Regions from separate parts of the Luteimonas sp. TWI382 genome, predicted to be linked through region 1. Evidence: predicted binding sites of a transcription regulator. Region 1 holds the regulator's gene; the other holds the start of a gene.
The links. Region 1 encodes FliA, which starts transcription of late flagellar genes. Its sites were predicted from a motif close to TAAAGTTTNNCNNNCNNNGGCCGATAA; they were not measured.

Region 1 (7,301 bases):
GCGCGCAGACGTAGTCCAGGCCCTCGGTCGGCGAGGCGCGCATCAGCGAAGCCAGGCTCGAGGGCGGGGTGGCGAACAGGTCGGCCACGCCGGCAGGCGGTGGGTCGGTCGGGATGCCGAACGCGCGGGTGAGCGAGGCATGCGGGTCGAGATCGACCAGCAGCACGCGCAGTCCGCGCGCGACCATCGCGCGGCCGAGGGCCAGGGTGGTCGTGGTCTTGCCGACGCCGCCTTTCTGGTTGGCGATCGCCCAGACGCGCATCAGGTCTCTCCTCGGGGATGGGGGGGCAGGGAATCGGGAGCGTGGTCGGCGGCGACCGCGGGGATGGCATCGATCGCAATCGGCTGCGCGGGCGACGGCCCGCCGATCGGCTGGCCCTGGGTCGACTCCGGCTCGGCCAGCACCATCAGCACCACGCGCCGATTGGCGTTGCGGCCGGCCTCACTGGTGTTGTCGGCCTTGGGGCGCTGTTCGCCGTAGCCGACCATCACCAGCCGCTCGGGCGCCAGGCCCTCGCGCACGAACAGGTGCACCACGCTGGCCGCGCGTGCGGCCGACAGCTCCCAGTTCGACGGAAACTGCGCGGTGCGGATCGGACGGTCGTCGGTGTAGCCCTCGATCCGGATCGGATTGGGCAGCCCGCGCAGCACCGCGGCCAGCCGGCCGAGCAGGGATTGCGCGCCGAAGTCGAGCGTCGCCGAGCCGCTGGGGAACAGGATGTCGCTGTTGATCTCCACCTCCAGCCAAAGATCCGCGCGGCGCACGGTGATCAGCCGCGCATGCACCATCTCCGACAGTGCGTCCTCGAGCTGCAGCGCGATGCGCGCCAGTTGCTGGCGCGAGGCCGCACGTGCCGCGCGGTCGGCGCCGTCGTCGATGCGGTCGCTGCGCATCTTCGATTCGAGCATCGGCTGCAGTGGTGAATCGAGCACCGGCGAGGCGCTGCCCGGTCCGCGCCGCGCACCGCCGGGAATCGGCACCGGGGCCTTGAGGCTGGCATCGCGGTAGACGTTGTCGCCGACCTGGATCGGGTCGATCGTCCGCGGCGTGCCGCTGAAGGCATTCGCCAGCGAACTGGCCATTACCCGGTACTTGCCCTCGTTGAGCGAGGACACCGCATACATGACCACGAAGAACGCCAGCAGCAGCGTCATCAGGTCGGCGTAGGGGATCGCCCAGGCCTCGTGGTTGGCGTGTTCCTCGTGGTGGACGCGTCGTGCCATCGTCGCCGGCTCAGTGCAGGAAGCCGGCCAGACGGGCCTCGATGTTGCGCGGATTCTCGCCCTGGGCGATCGCGATCAGACCCTCGATCGCCAGCTCGCGCTCGCCGCTGCGGCGGCCGATCACGCTCTTGAGTTTGGAGGCGACCGGCAGGAAGAACAGGTTGGCCGAGGCGATGCCGTAGATGGTGGCGGTGAAGGCGGCGGCGATGCCGTGGCCGAGCTTGGACGGGTCGGCGAGGTTCTTCATCACCGCGATCAGCCCCAGCACCGCGCCGACGATGCCGAGCGTAGGCGCGTAGATGCCCATGCTCTCGAACACCTTCGCCGCGGCCAGGTCCTGTTGTTCCTCGCCGTGCAGCTCGATCTCGAGCATGTGCCGGATGGCTTCCGGTTCGACGCCGTCCACCAGCATCTGCAGCCCCTTGCGCAGGAACGGGTCGCTCTGCGATTCGACATAGGCCTCCAGGCCCAGCAGCCCCTGCTTGCGCGAGACGTTGCTCCATTCGAGCAGTTGCGCGATCAGCGCGCCGCGGTCGGCGGTGGGTGGACGGATCGTCCAGCGCAGGATCCGCATCGCACGCTTGAACACGCTCGGCGGTGTGTGCAGCAGGATCGAGGCCAGCGTGCCGACGATCACGATCACGAACGCGGCCGGCGACCACAGCGCGCCGAGCCCGGCACCCTTGAGGATGCTGCCGCCCACCAGGGCGGCAAGGGCGAGCACGAGTCCGACGACGCTGAAAAGGTCCATGATCGCGATATCGGCGCCGGCCGCGGCGACTTGAGCGGCGCGCGGGGGGTCAGGGGCCGCGCAGCGCGTCCACGTCGAGGATCAGCGCGAGCCGTCCATCGCCGATCAGCGTCGCACCGGCGTAGCCAGGCAGGCCGCGCAACGCGCGCGGCAGCGGCTTGATGACCACCTCTTCGCGCCCGCGCACTTCGTCGACGACCAGGCCGAAGCGACTGTCGCCCCGCTGCAACACCACGATGGTCAGCAAGGCGGCTTCCAGCGCAGGCCGGTCGAGCCAGTGCCGCAGATCGAGCAGCGAGAGCGTGTGCGAGCGACGGTCGAGTGCGGCGCGGCCATCGAACCAGTTGACCGTGCGCGCCGGTGCATGCAGTACCTCCTGCACACGGGCCAGCGGCAGGGCGTAGGCGTCGCCGGCCGCGTGCACCAGCAGCGTCGGCAGGATCGCCAGCGTCAGCGGCACCCGCAGCGTGAAGCGGCTGCCGCGACCGAGTTCGGACTGCACCTGGATCTGCCCGCCGAGCTCGCGGATCCGCGACTGCACCACGTCCATGCCGACGCCGCGGCCGGAGATGTCGCTGACCTCGGCGCGGGTCGACAGGCCGGCCAGGAAGATCAGGTGCAGGCATTCCTCGGCGTTGAGGCGCGCGGCCGACTCGGCGTCGATCAGGCCTTTTTCGCGGGCCTTGGCGCGCAGGCGCTCGGGGTCGATGCCGGCACCGTCGTCCTGGACCTCGATGCCGACGTAATCGCCCTGCTGCTGGGCGATCAGCCGGACCTTGCCGGCGCGCGGCTTGCCGGTCGCCTCGCGCAGCTCGGGCGTCTCCACGCCATGGTCGATCGCGTTGCGGACCAGGTGGATCAGCGGGTCGGCCAGCGCCTCGACGAGGTTGCGGTCGAGCTCGGTGTCGGCGCCGACCAGCTCCAGGTCCACTTCCTTGTCGAGCGCGCGGGCGACATCGCGGGCGACCTTCGGAAACCGCGAGAACACCTTGCCGACCGGTTGCATGCGCGTGCGCATGACCGCGCCCTGCAGGCGTGCGGTGGCGTTGTCGAGGGTGGCGACCGCGCGGTCGAGATCCTCGTCGCGCAGGCGCGCGCGCAAGGTCTTGAGGCGGTTGCGGGCCAGCACCAGTTCGCCGACCAGATCGACGATCGCGTCGAGCCGGCGGGTGTCGACGCGGACGGTCTGCTCGCGTTCGGCGGGTGCCTGCGTGGTGCCCGGCTTGGCCGGCGCCGGCGGCGCGGCGCGCGGTGCAGGCGCGGCGGCAGGGGGCGGTGCCGCCACCGCGGCGGCTGCGGGGGCTGGCGCCGCACCGGGCGCGTGCGCGCCATGCAACTGGTCGAGCAGCGCTTCGAATTCGTCGTCGTCGATGATGTCGCCGCCCGCGGCCGGTGCGGCGGCGACCGGCGCAGCGCCCGGGGCGGCCTTGCCGTGCAACTGATCGAGCAGCGCTTCGAACTCAGCGTCGTCGATCGGGTCGTTCGGGCCTGGCGCGGGTGCGGACGCCGATGCGCCAGGCGCGGCGCTGCCGTGCAACTGGTCGAGCAGCGCCTCGAACTCGTCGTCGTCGATCATCCCGCTGCCCGCCGTGGCCGGCGCGGCGGCGGTCGGGGCCACGCGGGCGGCCGGGGCGGGCGCCGCGGGTGCGGCGGTGTCGAGCGCGAAACCGGCGATCAGCTCGGGCGGCGCGTGCGGCACGTCGTCGCCGCTCTCGACCGCATCCACCATCGCCTGCAGCCAGTCGAGCGACTGCTGCGCGGCGTCGAAGTGCCGCGGCAGCAGGGTCGCTGCGCCCGAGCGTGCGGCACCCAGCGTTTCCTCCGCGGCATGGCACAGCTCCACCAGCGCGGTCGCACCGAGGAAGCCGGCGCCGCCCTTGAGGGTGTGGAAGGCCCGGAAGACCGCGTTGAGCTGTTCGCGGTCGTCAGGCGTCTGCTCCAGCTCGACCAGTTGCCCGCCCAGATCGACGAGCAGCTCGCGCGCTTCGAGCACGAAATCGGCGGCGATGTCGGGCGAGAACTGCATCGCTCACAGTCCCAGGCGCGAGAGCAGGTCGTCGGCGTCGTCCTGGCCGACGGTGCCGCTGTCGAGCCCAGCGACCGCCGGGCCGGCGGCTCGCAGGCGGTCCTGCTCGCCGTCGGCGGGCGGCAGCCCAAGTGCGCCCAAGCCCTCGTGCACACCGCGTACGATGCCGGCCACGCGCCGAATGATCTGCCCGCCCAGGTCCTGGTGGCTTTGCGCCAATGCCATCTCACGCAGGTTCTCGCGCAGCGCGTCGATGGTCGCGGTCTGCGCAGCGTCGAGCGTGCCGGCGCGCAACTGGGCGACGTGCGCGCGGCTGTCGTCGATCAAATCGAGCGTGCGGTGCGTGGCCTGCTCGGTCATCGTCACCACGTGGTCGAGACGAGCGCAGGCATCATCCAGCCCTCCCTGCGCGGGCGCGGCCGGTAGGGTGTCGAGCGCCTGCGCCAGTTCGCGCGCCAACCGCCCCAGGCCGTCGACCAGGGTGCGTGCGCGGGCGGCGGCGAGCGCGTCGACCTGGCGGCGCCAGCCGGCCTCGTCGCCGCGTTCGAGCGCTTCGAGTGCGTCGTGCAGCAGCCCGGCGAGCTGGCTGCGGTCGGTGGTCGCCGCGGCGGTCGCGGTCACGCCGCGCTCCCCAGGCGCTCGAAGATCTTGCCCAGCTTCTCCGACAGCGTCTGCGCGGTGAACGGCTTGATGATGTAGCCGTTCACGCCGCTCTGCGCGGCCTCGATGATCTGCTCGCGCTTGGCCTCGGCGGTGACCATCATCACCGGCAATGCGCGGAACTTGGGGTCGGCGCGGATCGTGCGCAGCAATTCGATGCCGGTCATGCCGGGCATGTTCCAGTCGGTGATGACCAGGTCGACCGCATCCTGGCGCAGCACGGCCATCGCGCTGTTGCCGTCCTCGGCTTCGACGGTGTTGTTGAAGCCCAGGTCCGACAACAGGTTCTTGACGATGCGGCGCATCGTCGAGAAGTCGTCGACCACGAGGATACGGATGTTCTTGTTCAAAGCGGGCTCCACGGGAGGGGCATCAGTCGGCGTTGCCGATGCCGGTATCTGCAAGTTCGAAGGCGGACAGGCGGCCGCGCAGGCGCACCACGGCCTGGCCGTGGATCTGGCACACGCGCGATTCGCTCACGCCCAGCACCGCGCCGATTTCCTTGAGGTTGAGTTCCTGTTCGTAGTACAGCGACAGCACCAGTTGCTCGCGCTCGGGCAACAGTTTGATCGCCGCGGCCAGTTCCCGGCCGAACTCGCTGCGCACCAGTTGCTCCTGCGGCGTCGGTCCGCCGTCGCGGTTGGCCGGCTCGACCTCACCGTGGTCCTCGACGTGCGAGTCCAGGCTCAGCACCTGGCCGCGGGCGGCATCTTCGAGCAGGCGTTGGTAGTCGGCGAGCGGCATCTGCAGCTTGGCCGCCACCTCCTGCGCGCTGGCAGCGCGGCCGCTGGCCTGCTCGATCTCGCGGATCGCGGCAGCGGCCTCGCGGGCGCGGCGATGGACCGAGCGGGGCACCCAATCGCCGCGGCGGATCTCGTCGATCATCGCACCGCGGATGCGGATCGAGGCATAGGTCTCGAACGAGGCGCCCTGTTCGGCGTCGTAGCTGCGCGAGGCCTCGAGCAGTCCGATCATGCCGGCCTGGATCAGATCGTCGATCTCCACGCTGGCGGGCAGCCGGGCGGCGATGTGATGGGCGATGCGGCGGACCAGTTCGGCGTGCACCACGACCGGGTCCGGTGCGCTGGTGCGCTGGACGGCCTGGTACTGGCGGGCAGCGGCGTTCATGCCGCCGCTCCCTGGCGCAGCAGGCGATCGACGAAGAACTCGACGTGGCCGCGCGGCGCGGTCGGCGCCTGCCAGCGCGCGACGCGACGTGCGATGTCCACCAGCGCCTGCGACGACGGGCTGCCCGGGTAGGCGCGCACCACCGCCTGCTGGCGCTGGACTGCGGCGCGCAGCCATTCGCATTGCGGCACCGCGCCCAGGTAGTTCAGCGAGACGTCGCCGATGAACCGCTCGCACACGCGCACCAGCTTGTCGTACAGCGCGCGGCCTTCCTGCGGGCTGCGCACCATGTTGGCCACGACCTGGACCCGGTCCAGGCCGCGCTCGCGCGCGAGCACCTTGATCAGCGCATAGGCGTCGGTGAGCGAGGCCGGTTCGTCGCAGACCACGACCACCGCATCCTGCGCGGCCTGGCAGAAGGTCAGCACCGAGTCGGTAATGCCGGCAGCGGTATCGATCACCAGCACATCGAGCTCGCGCTGCAGGTCATTGAAGACGTTGACCAGCCCGGCGTGCTCGATCGGGCGCAGTTCGGCCATGTGCCGGCGGCCGGAGGCGGCGGGCACGATCAGCACGCCCGCCGGGCCCTCGATGATCGCCTCGTCGAGCGTGCAGCGCCCGGCGACGAGATCGGCCAGCGTGAAGCGGGGCGACAGACCCAGCAGCACATCGAGATTGGCCAGGCCCAGGTCGGCGTCGAGCAGCATCGTGCGCTGGCCCATGCCGGCCAGTGCAATGGCGAGATTGGCCGACACGTTGGTCTTGCCCACGCCGCCCTTGCCGCCGGTGACGGCGAGGGTGCGGACGGGCGCAAACGGGGCAGGAGCGGGCAGGTCAGGCGACGGCATGGTGGGGCTTCTGGGCGTCGGGGTCGTGGAGATCGTGCGTGGGGACAATCGGCTTATCGGCATCGCGGCGGAGATCTTCAAGCCGCAATGCGAGATGGGCGGCATTGGCGCGATGCAGATCGTCGGGAATGCGCTGGCCGTCGGCGATCCAGGTCAGCGGCAGGGCGTGGTCGACGGCGACCGACAGCACGCTGCCCAGGCGCCCGGTCTCGTCGAGCTTGGTCAGCACCGCGCCCTGCGGGCGGGCGCCCTCGAAGCGGCGGACGACCTCGTCGAGGTCGGCGAAATGGGTATTGGCCGGCAGCACCAGCAGGGTGCGGATCTGGCGGGCGGCGCGCAGCCAGTGCAGCTGGCCGGCCAGGGCGCGGTCGCGTTGGCTCAACCCGGCGGTGTCGACCAGCACCAGGCGGTAGTCGCGCAGGCGCTGCAGCAGCTGGACCAGGTCGGTCTCGCTGTCGGCTTCGTGGACCGCGATGCCGAGCTGCCGGCCATAGCTGTGCAGCTGTTCGCGGCCGCCCACCCGCACCGTGTCGGTGGTCACCAGTGCGACATCGCGGGCCTGGTGGCGGGCGACGTAGCGCGCGGCGAGCTTGGCGATGGTCGTGGTCTTGCCGGCGCCGGTCGGGCCGACCAGTGCGATGACGCCAGCCTCCTCCAGCGGGTC
Region 2 (7,301 bases), on a different contig from region 1:
AGTTCGCCGATTCGGGCATCCGCCGGGTCCGGGTCGACAACTCGCAATCGCGAGCGCTGCTCGGCCTGCGCGGCTGGACCGATTCGGGCTGGAACTGGGAAACCGCGCTGCTGTATTCCCGGGCGCGCAGCACCGATCGACAGCAGGGTGGATTCACCGATGCCTTCATCGACGCGGTGAACCGCACCGATGCCAGCGCCTACAACCCGTTCAGCGGTGGCGACCCGGCCAGCATCCGGGTCGGGGATGCCACGCCCTCCGACACCGCCGCGTTCATCGGCGAGGCGACCCGCGAGGGAATGGCCGAACTGGCGTTGTGGGACTTCAAGCTCGACCGGCCCGACCTGCTGTCCTGGTATGCCGGCGACATCGGCCTGGCGGCGGGCGTGGAGTACCGCTACGAAAGTCGCTTCGACGATCGCGACCGGAGCATCGATGGCAGCACACCGTACGTGGACTGGTACACCGGGACCGTTGCCCAGAGCAATTTCTTCACCCACAGTGCCCGGCCCGACGTGCGCGGCAGCCGCAATGTGACGTCGGCGCTGATCGAACTGGCGGTGCCGCTGGTCGCACCGGTCCATGATGTCCCGCTCGTGCGCTCGCTGGACCTGCAGATCGCGGGGCGTTACGAGGACTACAGCGATGCCGGCGATGTGGCCAAACCGAAGATCGCCGCGGCGTGGGGCGTCAACGACAGCCTGCTGCTGCGCGGCTCGATCAGCGGCGGCTTCCGCGCCCCCGGCCTGGAACTGGTGAACGCGCCGCCGACCTACGGTTTCGGCTTCAACAACGACGCCGTGCGTTGCCACGCGCTGGTGGTCAAGGGCGCGCATCCCGGCTACACCGCCTGCCTGAACGCCTACAGCAACGGATCGCAGGTCAAGCCGTCGGTCAGCGCCGTCACGGCCTACGGCGACGATGTCGCACCGGAGACGACCCGGCAATCGTCGTGGGGCGCAGTGTTCGAGCCGCGGTTCCTGCGGCCGGGGCTGGGCCATCTGCGTCTGAGCGTGGACGCCTGGCGGATCGAAGTCGAGAATCCGATCGGCACCATGGGCGAGGAGGTGCTCTACGACGCGTATCTGCGCGTCGTCGAGGGCCGCAGCAACCCGAACGTGGTCCGCGCCCCGGTGACCGCCGAGGACATCGCGCTGTTCGAGGGCTCGGGCATCGCGCCGGCCGGTGTCGTGACCCATGTGTACGACACCTATCGCAACCGGCAACCGCTGACCGCGTCCGGGGTGGACTACCGCCTGGCCTGGCGGTTCCGCGAGACGGCGTGGGGCGACTTCGCGTTGCTGCTCGACGTCAGCCGCCTCAAGGCCTACACCCAGCACAAGCCGATCGAAGTGCAGCAGGTGGCCGAGGCCATCGACAGCGGCGCGCTGGACATCGTCGCCGCGAACCTGGGCGCGGCCAACGAAGTGGGCATCAATGGCGCGAAGCCGGAATGGCGCGGCAGCGCGACGCTGCTCTGGCAGCATGCCGGCTGGACGGTGCGGCTGCGCGACGACTACATCGGCAGCGTGACCGCCGGTGCGTATGCCGATCGCAGCCCGTTCGTCGTACCGTCCACCCAGCGCTGGGCTTTGTCGGTGGCGCATGCCTTCACCCGCGGGCCGCTCGCCGGCACGACGGTGGACGTGGGCGCACGCAACCTGTTCGACACGTCGCCGCCGCTGAACGCCGCCGGCCACTATCTGACGGCCCTGCACGAATCCTACGGCCGCTATCTGCATCTGGGCATTTCAAGGACCTGGTGACCACCATGAGAACGCGTCCGCTCGCACTCGCGGCCCTGCTGCTCCCGGCGCTCGTCGCCTGCGACCGCCCGGACGATCCTGGCATGGCGCCGATCGCCTCGGTGGACACCGCGCCCGAGTTTCGCCAGGCGCATGCGGCGTGGGTGCGCGAGCGCGCCGATGCGTTGAACAAGCCCGATGGCTGGACGCGCCTCATCGGCCTGCATTGGGTCGAGGCCGACAGACAGCGTGTCGGCGGCGGCGCGCAGGACGACATCCGCCTGGCCATCGCTCCGCCGCACCTGGGCGAACTGGAGCGGCGGGCCGATGGCATCTACTTCACCGCTGACCAGGACGCGATGGTCACCGTCGATGGCCGCCCCCTGCAGGGCGAGGTGGCGCTGCAGCCTGAAGGCCGGGACGGCGGGACCCAGCTGGGATACGACGAGGGCAAGGGCCGGATTTCGTTGATCCGCCGCGGCGATCGGCTCGGCCTGCGGGTGCGGCACGCCGATGCGCCGGCGCGCCGGCAGTTCGCCGGTCTGGACTTCTTCGAGCCCGATCCGGCCTGGCGGGTGCAGGCCCGGTTCGTGGCCCACCCGCCGGGCACGACCCTGCCGATCGCCAACATCATCGGCGACATCCACGACACGCCCAATCCGGGCTATGTGGAATTCGACAAGGATGGACACCGTTGGCGGCTGGAGGCGCTGGGCGATCCACAGCAGGGCCTGAGTCTCAACTTCCAGGATCGGACCAGTGGGCGGGACACCTACGCGGTCGGCCGCTATCTGCAGACCGGCCCCGTCGCCGACGATGCGACCGTCGTCGTCGACTTCAACCGCGCCTACAACCCGCCGTGCGCGTACACCGCCTACGCCACCTGTCCCTTGCCGCCGCCGGGCAATCGCCTCGCGCAGCGCGATGCCAACGGCCAGATGGTCCGGCTGGCGGTGCTGGCCGGCGAAAAGGCCTATGCCGGCGCGCCGCATTGAGCCGGCGTTGATCCCGCGCCGGGGGGGCGCGCAGCGATCTTGGGCGCATTGCGGCGTGGGGCCGGTCGTCATGCCCGCAGGGCGAGCGCTGCGGTGCCGGCGGTGTCAGTCGACCGTCTCGTGCCGGGTCAATGCGAGCAGGCGCTGGGCGATGCGGTCCAGGGGCAGGCATTCCTGCGCGGCGCCCAGCTTCCAGGCAGCGCCCGGCATGCCCCAGACGACGCTGCTGGCTTCGTCCTGCACCAGCGTCGCAGCACCGGCTTCACGCAGTTCGAGCAGCCCGCGGGCGCCATCATCGCCCATGCCGGTGAGGATCGCCGCAACCGCATTGGCGCCCGCGGCCTGCGCGACCGAGCGGAACAGCACGTCGACCGCGGGCCGGTGTCGGTTGACCGGCGGGCCGGGGTCGAGCCGGCAGCGCCAGCGGGCGCCATCGCGCAGCACCCGCAGGTGGTGGTCGCCCGGCGGCAGGTAGACATGCCCGGGCAGGATCGTCTCACCGTCGCGCGCCTCGCGCACCAGCATTGCGCAATGGCGGTCCAGGCGCTCGGCGAATGGCGCACTGAAGCTGGCAGGAATGTGCTGGGTCAGCACGATCGCCGGCGCATCGGGCGGCATCGCCTCGAGCACGACCCGGATCGCCTCGGTGCCGCCAGCGGACGCGCCGATCGCGATCAGTCGGTCGGTCGTGCGGTAGCGCAGCGCGACCGGCGTGGCGGTGGGCTCGGCCGGTGCGGCGGGACCGACCGCCGCACGCGATACCGGACGCGGCGCGGTGCGGACCTGGGCGCGCGCAGCCGCCTTGACCTTCGCGGTGATCTCCTGGGCGTAGGCCTCCAGCCCGTGTGCAACGTTGAGCCGCGGCTTGGCGACGAAGTCCACCGCGCCCAGTGCCAGCGCCTGCAAGGTGATGTCGGCGCCGCGTTCGGTCAGCGAGGACACCATCACCACCGGCATCGGTCGCAAGCGCATCAGATTGTCGAGGAACACCAAGCCGTCCATGCGCGGCATCTCGACATCGAGCGTCAGCACATCGGGATGCAGGCGCTTGATCTTCTCGCGAGCCAGCAGCGGGTCGGCCGCGCTGCCCACGACTTCGATCTGCGGATCGGACGACAGCACCTCGGTCAGCAACTGGCGTACGACCGCCGAGTCGTCGACGATGAGCACGCGGACCGGCATCATTCGAACAGCTCCACATCGCCGGCGACCGGCGCGCGCGCCAGGCGGGCACGGACGGCCGATTCGGTGGCCGCCACTTCGGCGCCGTGCGCGTGCGGCAGGCGGTAGACCATCACCTTGCCGGTCTGCGGGAAGAACCACACCTTGCGCGGATGGATGCCCTGCAGGTCCTCGGCCACTACCGGGATGTGCTCCGCGTCCAGGTAGCCGCGCACGAACTCGGCGTTGCGGGTGCCCACCGGGTTGTTGGTGAAGCCCTTGAGCACGTTGGCGCCGCCGAACACCTTGGCCTCGAGGCGACGGCGGCTGGCGCCGCGCTTGAGCAGCTCGTTGATCAGCACCTCCATCGCATAGCTGCCGTAGCGCGCCGGCGCCCCGTCACCATTGCCACCATCGGGCAGCAGGAAGTGGTTCATGCCGCCCAGGTGCAGCAGCGGGTCGCGGATGCACGCGGCCACGCACGAGCCGAGCACGGTGACCAGCGCCGTGCCGTCGTCCACCACCAGGTATTGGGTGGGCAGCAGCTTGGCCGCCGGCACCTGGAACTGCGGGTCCCGGTAGCGCATCACCGCATCGCTGGGCGGCATGCTCACGGGGCGGTTGCCGCGAAGTGGCGCCGGTACAGCGTGCGGCCGCAGGGCTGGATCAGGTCGGCGGCGTGCAGGTAGTTCTCCGAATGCCCGGTATAGAGCAGGCTCTCGGCGTCCATATGCGTGACCAGCCGCGACAGGATGGCGCGCTGGGTCGGCTTGTCGAAGTAGATCATCACATTGCGGCAGAAGATCGCATCGAACGGGCCGCCGACATCGTAGCGGCCGGCCAGCAGGTTCAGCGGGCGGAACTCGATCAGCGCCTGCAGTGCCGGATGCACCCGGCACTTGCCGGCGTTGGGCCCGGTGCCGCGCTGGAAGAAGCGGCGCCGCAGGTCCGCGTCGAGCGCGGCGACGCGTTCGATCGGATAGACGCCCTGGCGCGCGGTCGCCAGGACCTGGGTGTCGATATCGGTCGCCACAATGCGCACCGGCGGCTGCAGCGTGTCGAAGGCCTCGCAGGCGGTGATGGCCATCGAGTACGGCTCTTCGCCGGTCGAGGCCGCGCACGACCACAGCACCAGCGGCTTGCGGCCCGATCCGGCCCGTTGCAGTTGGGTGCCCAGGGTCTCGAAATGATGCGGTTCGCGGAAGAACGCGGTCAGATTGGTGGTCAGCGCGTTGGTGAACGCCTGCCATTCCTCGCCGTCGGGATCGCCTTCCAGCAGCGCCAGGTAATCGCCGAAGTCGTCGAGTCCGAGCGCACGCAGCCGCCGCGACAGTCGGCCGTAGACCATGTCGCGCTTGCTGGCGACCAGCGCGATCCCCGCACGGTCGTGGATCAGCTGGCACACGCGGCGGAAATCGCGGTCGGCGAACACGAACTGGCGTGCATCGCCTGGAGGATGGGGCAGGGAAGCGGCACTCATGGCGACTGGCGCGTCAGAAAGACTCGATGGGGTTATCGGCGCAGCGCCGACGAAGTTGATCGCGATCGGTGCCACCACGCACGAGGCCCGGCGCAGGGCCGGGCCTTGTGCGTGTCACGTGTCGGCGGCGTCGATCAGAACTCCGCCCAGTCGGCCTCGGCCAGGGCGGGCGCGGCGGGGGCGCGTGTCGCCGGACGCGGCGCGGCCGGTGCCGGCTTGCGGGGCGACGGCGGGGAGGACCGCGTCGCCTGCACCGCGGGTGCGGCCACGGCCTGTCCTTCGATCCGCAGCATCGAGATCGCGTCGGCCAGGCCTGTCGCCTGCTCCTCCATGGCACGCGCGGCGGCCGAGGCTTCCTCGACCAGCGCGGCGTTCTGCTGGGTGGTCTCGTCCATCTGCACGATGGTCTGGTTGACCTGCTCGATGCCGGCGGCCTGTTCCTGCGAGGCGGCGGAGATCTCGGCCATGATGTCGGTCACGCGCTGCACGGATGCGACCATCTCGGCCATGGTCCGACCGGCCTGGCCCGCGAGCGCGGCGCCGCTGGCGACCTTGCCGGTGGAGTCGTCGATCAGGCCCTTGATCTCCTTGGCGGCATTGGCGCTGCGCTGGGCGAGGGTGCGGACCTCCGAGGCGACGACTGCGAAACCGCGGCCCTGTTCGCCGGCACGCGCGGCCTCGACGGCGGCGTTGAGCGCGAGGATGTTGGTCTGGAACGCGATGCCGTCGATGACCGAGATGATGTCGGCGATCTTGCGCGACGAAGCCTCGATGTCGGCCATCGTGGAAACGACCTGGCCGACGACTTCGCCGCCCTGAGAGGCGACAGTGGCCGCGCCCTGGGCGAGCTGGTTGGCCTGGCGGGCGTGGTCGGCGTTCTGGCGCACGGTGGAGGTGAGTTCCTCCATCGAAGCGGCGGTTTCTTCCAGATTGGCCGCCTGCTGCTCGGTGCGGCGCGAGAGGTCGTCGTTGCCCGAGGCGATCTCGGTCGAAGCGGTGCCGATCGCGGCCGAGGCGTCCTGGATGCGGGCGACGATCGCGGTGAGCTGGGCGACGGTGGCATTGGCGTCGTCGCGCATGCGGGCGAACACGCCGTGGAAATCGCCGTCCATGCGCGCGGTCAGGTCGCCCGAAGCGAGCGCATTGAGCACATGCGAGACCTGCGCCAGGCTGACCGCGTTGGCGTCGAGCAGACTGTTGAGCTGTTGCGCCAGCTGCAGGATGAAGCCGTGCTTGCCCTCCAGCGCGACGCGATGGTCGAGATCGCCGGCCGCGGCTGCGGACACGATGCGCGCGACTTCGGCCTCGACCCGGACTTCTCCGGTGCGATCGCGCCACTCGGCGATCAGACCGATGTCGCGGCCTTGCTCGTCGCGGATCGGCGAGATGATCTGCGCGATGCAGGCGTCCTGGTAGTGCATTTCGCGATGCGCGATGCCCTGTTCCTTGAGACTGGCGAGCACCCGCTGGTCCGGCTTGCCGTCCAGTTCGAACGTCGCCAGCGAGGCGCCGATCAGCGGCTTGGCCGGATCGAAGTGCGGCAGCTCGGCGGCGATGGCCTCGGCGTTGTCGCCCATCACCGTCTGCAGCGCGGGATTGACATAGAGGATGTCGAACTTCTCGTCGGTGACGATCATCCCGGTCGAGGCGCTGTCGAGGGCGGTGCGGATGCGCAGGTTCTCGTTGGCGATCTTCTGGTCGCGCTCGATCCGCTCGCGCAAGTCGTGCTGCATGCGCTGCATGGCCTTGAGCAGGTCGCCGATCTCGTCACGGCGGCTGGCGTCGATGCGGGTGTCGAGCTTGCCGCTGGCCACGTCGTTGGCGAACCCGACCGCTGAGCGGGTGGCAGCGGTGAGATTGCGCGCCATCAGCCAGGCGATGACCATGCCGCCGGTGATCCCGGCCAGCAGCATGACCGCC

Region 2: the regulator FliA is predicted to act here: its motif matches at 5,414-5,440, upstream of ABE505_RS13250 (CheR family methyltransferase).

Annotation. Positions count from the first base shown of each region.
Region 1 covers NZ_JBDJNS010000006.1:732-8,032, forward strand. The annotation lists gene ABE505_RS05565 (ParA family protein) at 1-262, opposite strand, end outside; gene motD (flagellar motor protein MotD) at 262-1,224, opposite strand; gene ABE505_RS05575 (flagellar motor protein) at 1,235-1,975, opposite strand; gene ABE505_RS05580 (chemotaxis protein CheA) at 2,025-4,001, opposite strand; gene ABE505_RS05585 (protein phosphatase CheZ) at 4,005-4,622, opposite strand; gene cheY (chemotaxis response regulator CheY) at 4,619-5,011, opposite strand; gene ABE505_RS05595 (RNA polymerase sigma factor FliA) at 5,034-5,789, opposite strand; gene ABE505_RS05600 (MinD/ParA family protein) at 5,786-6,637, opposite strand; gene flhF (flagellar biosynthesis protein FlhF) at 6,624-7,301, opposite strand, start outside.
Region 2 covers NZ_JBDJNS010000022.1:51,597-58,897, forward strand. The annotation lists gene ABE505_RS13230 (TonB-dependent receptor plug domain-containing protein) at 1-1,766, shown strand, start outside; gene ABE505_RS13235 (DUF1684 domain-containing protein) at 1,772-2,740, shown strand; gene ABE505_RS13240 (chemotaxis response regulator protein-glutamate methylesterase) at 2,846-3,922, opposite strand; gene cheD (chemoreceptor glutamine deamidase CheD) at 3,922-4,509, opposite strand; gene ABE505_RS13250 (CheR family methyltransferase) at 4,512-5,381, opposite strand; gene ABE505_RS13255 (methyl-accepting chemotaxis protein) at 5,516-7,301, opposite strand, start outside.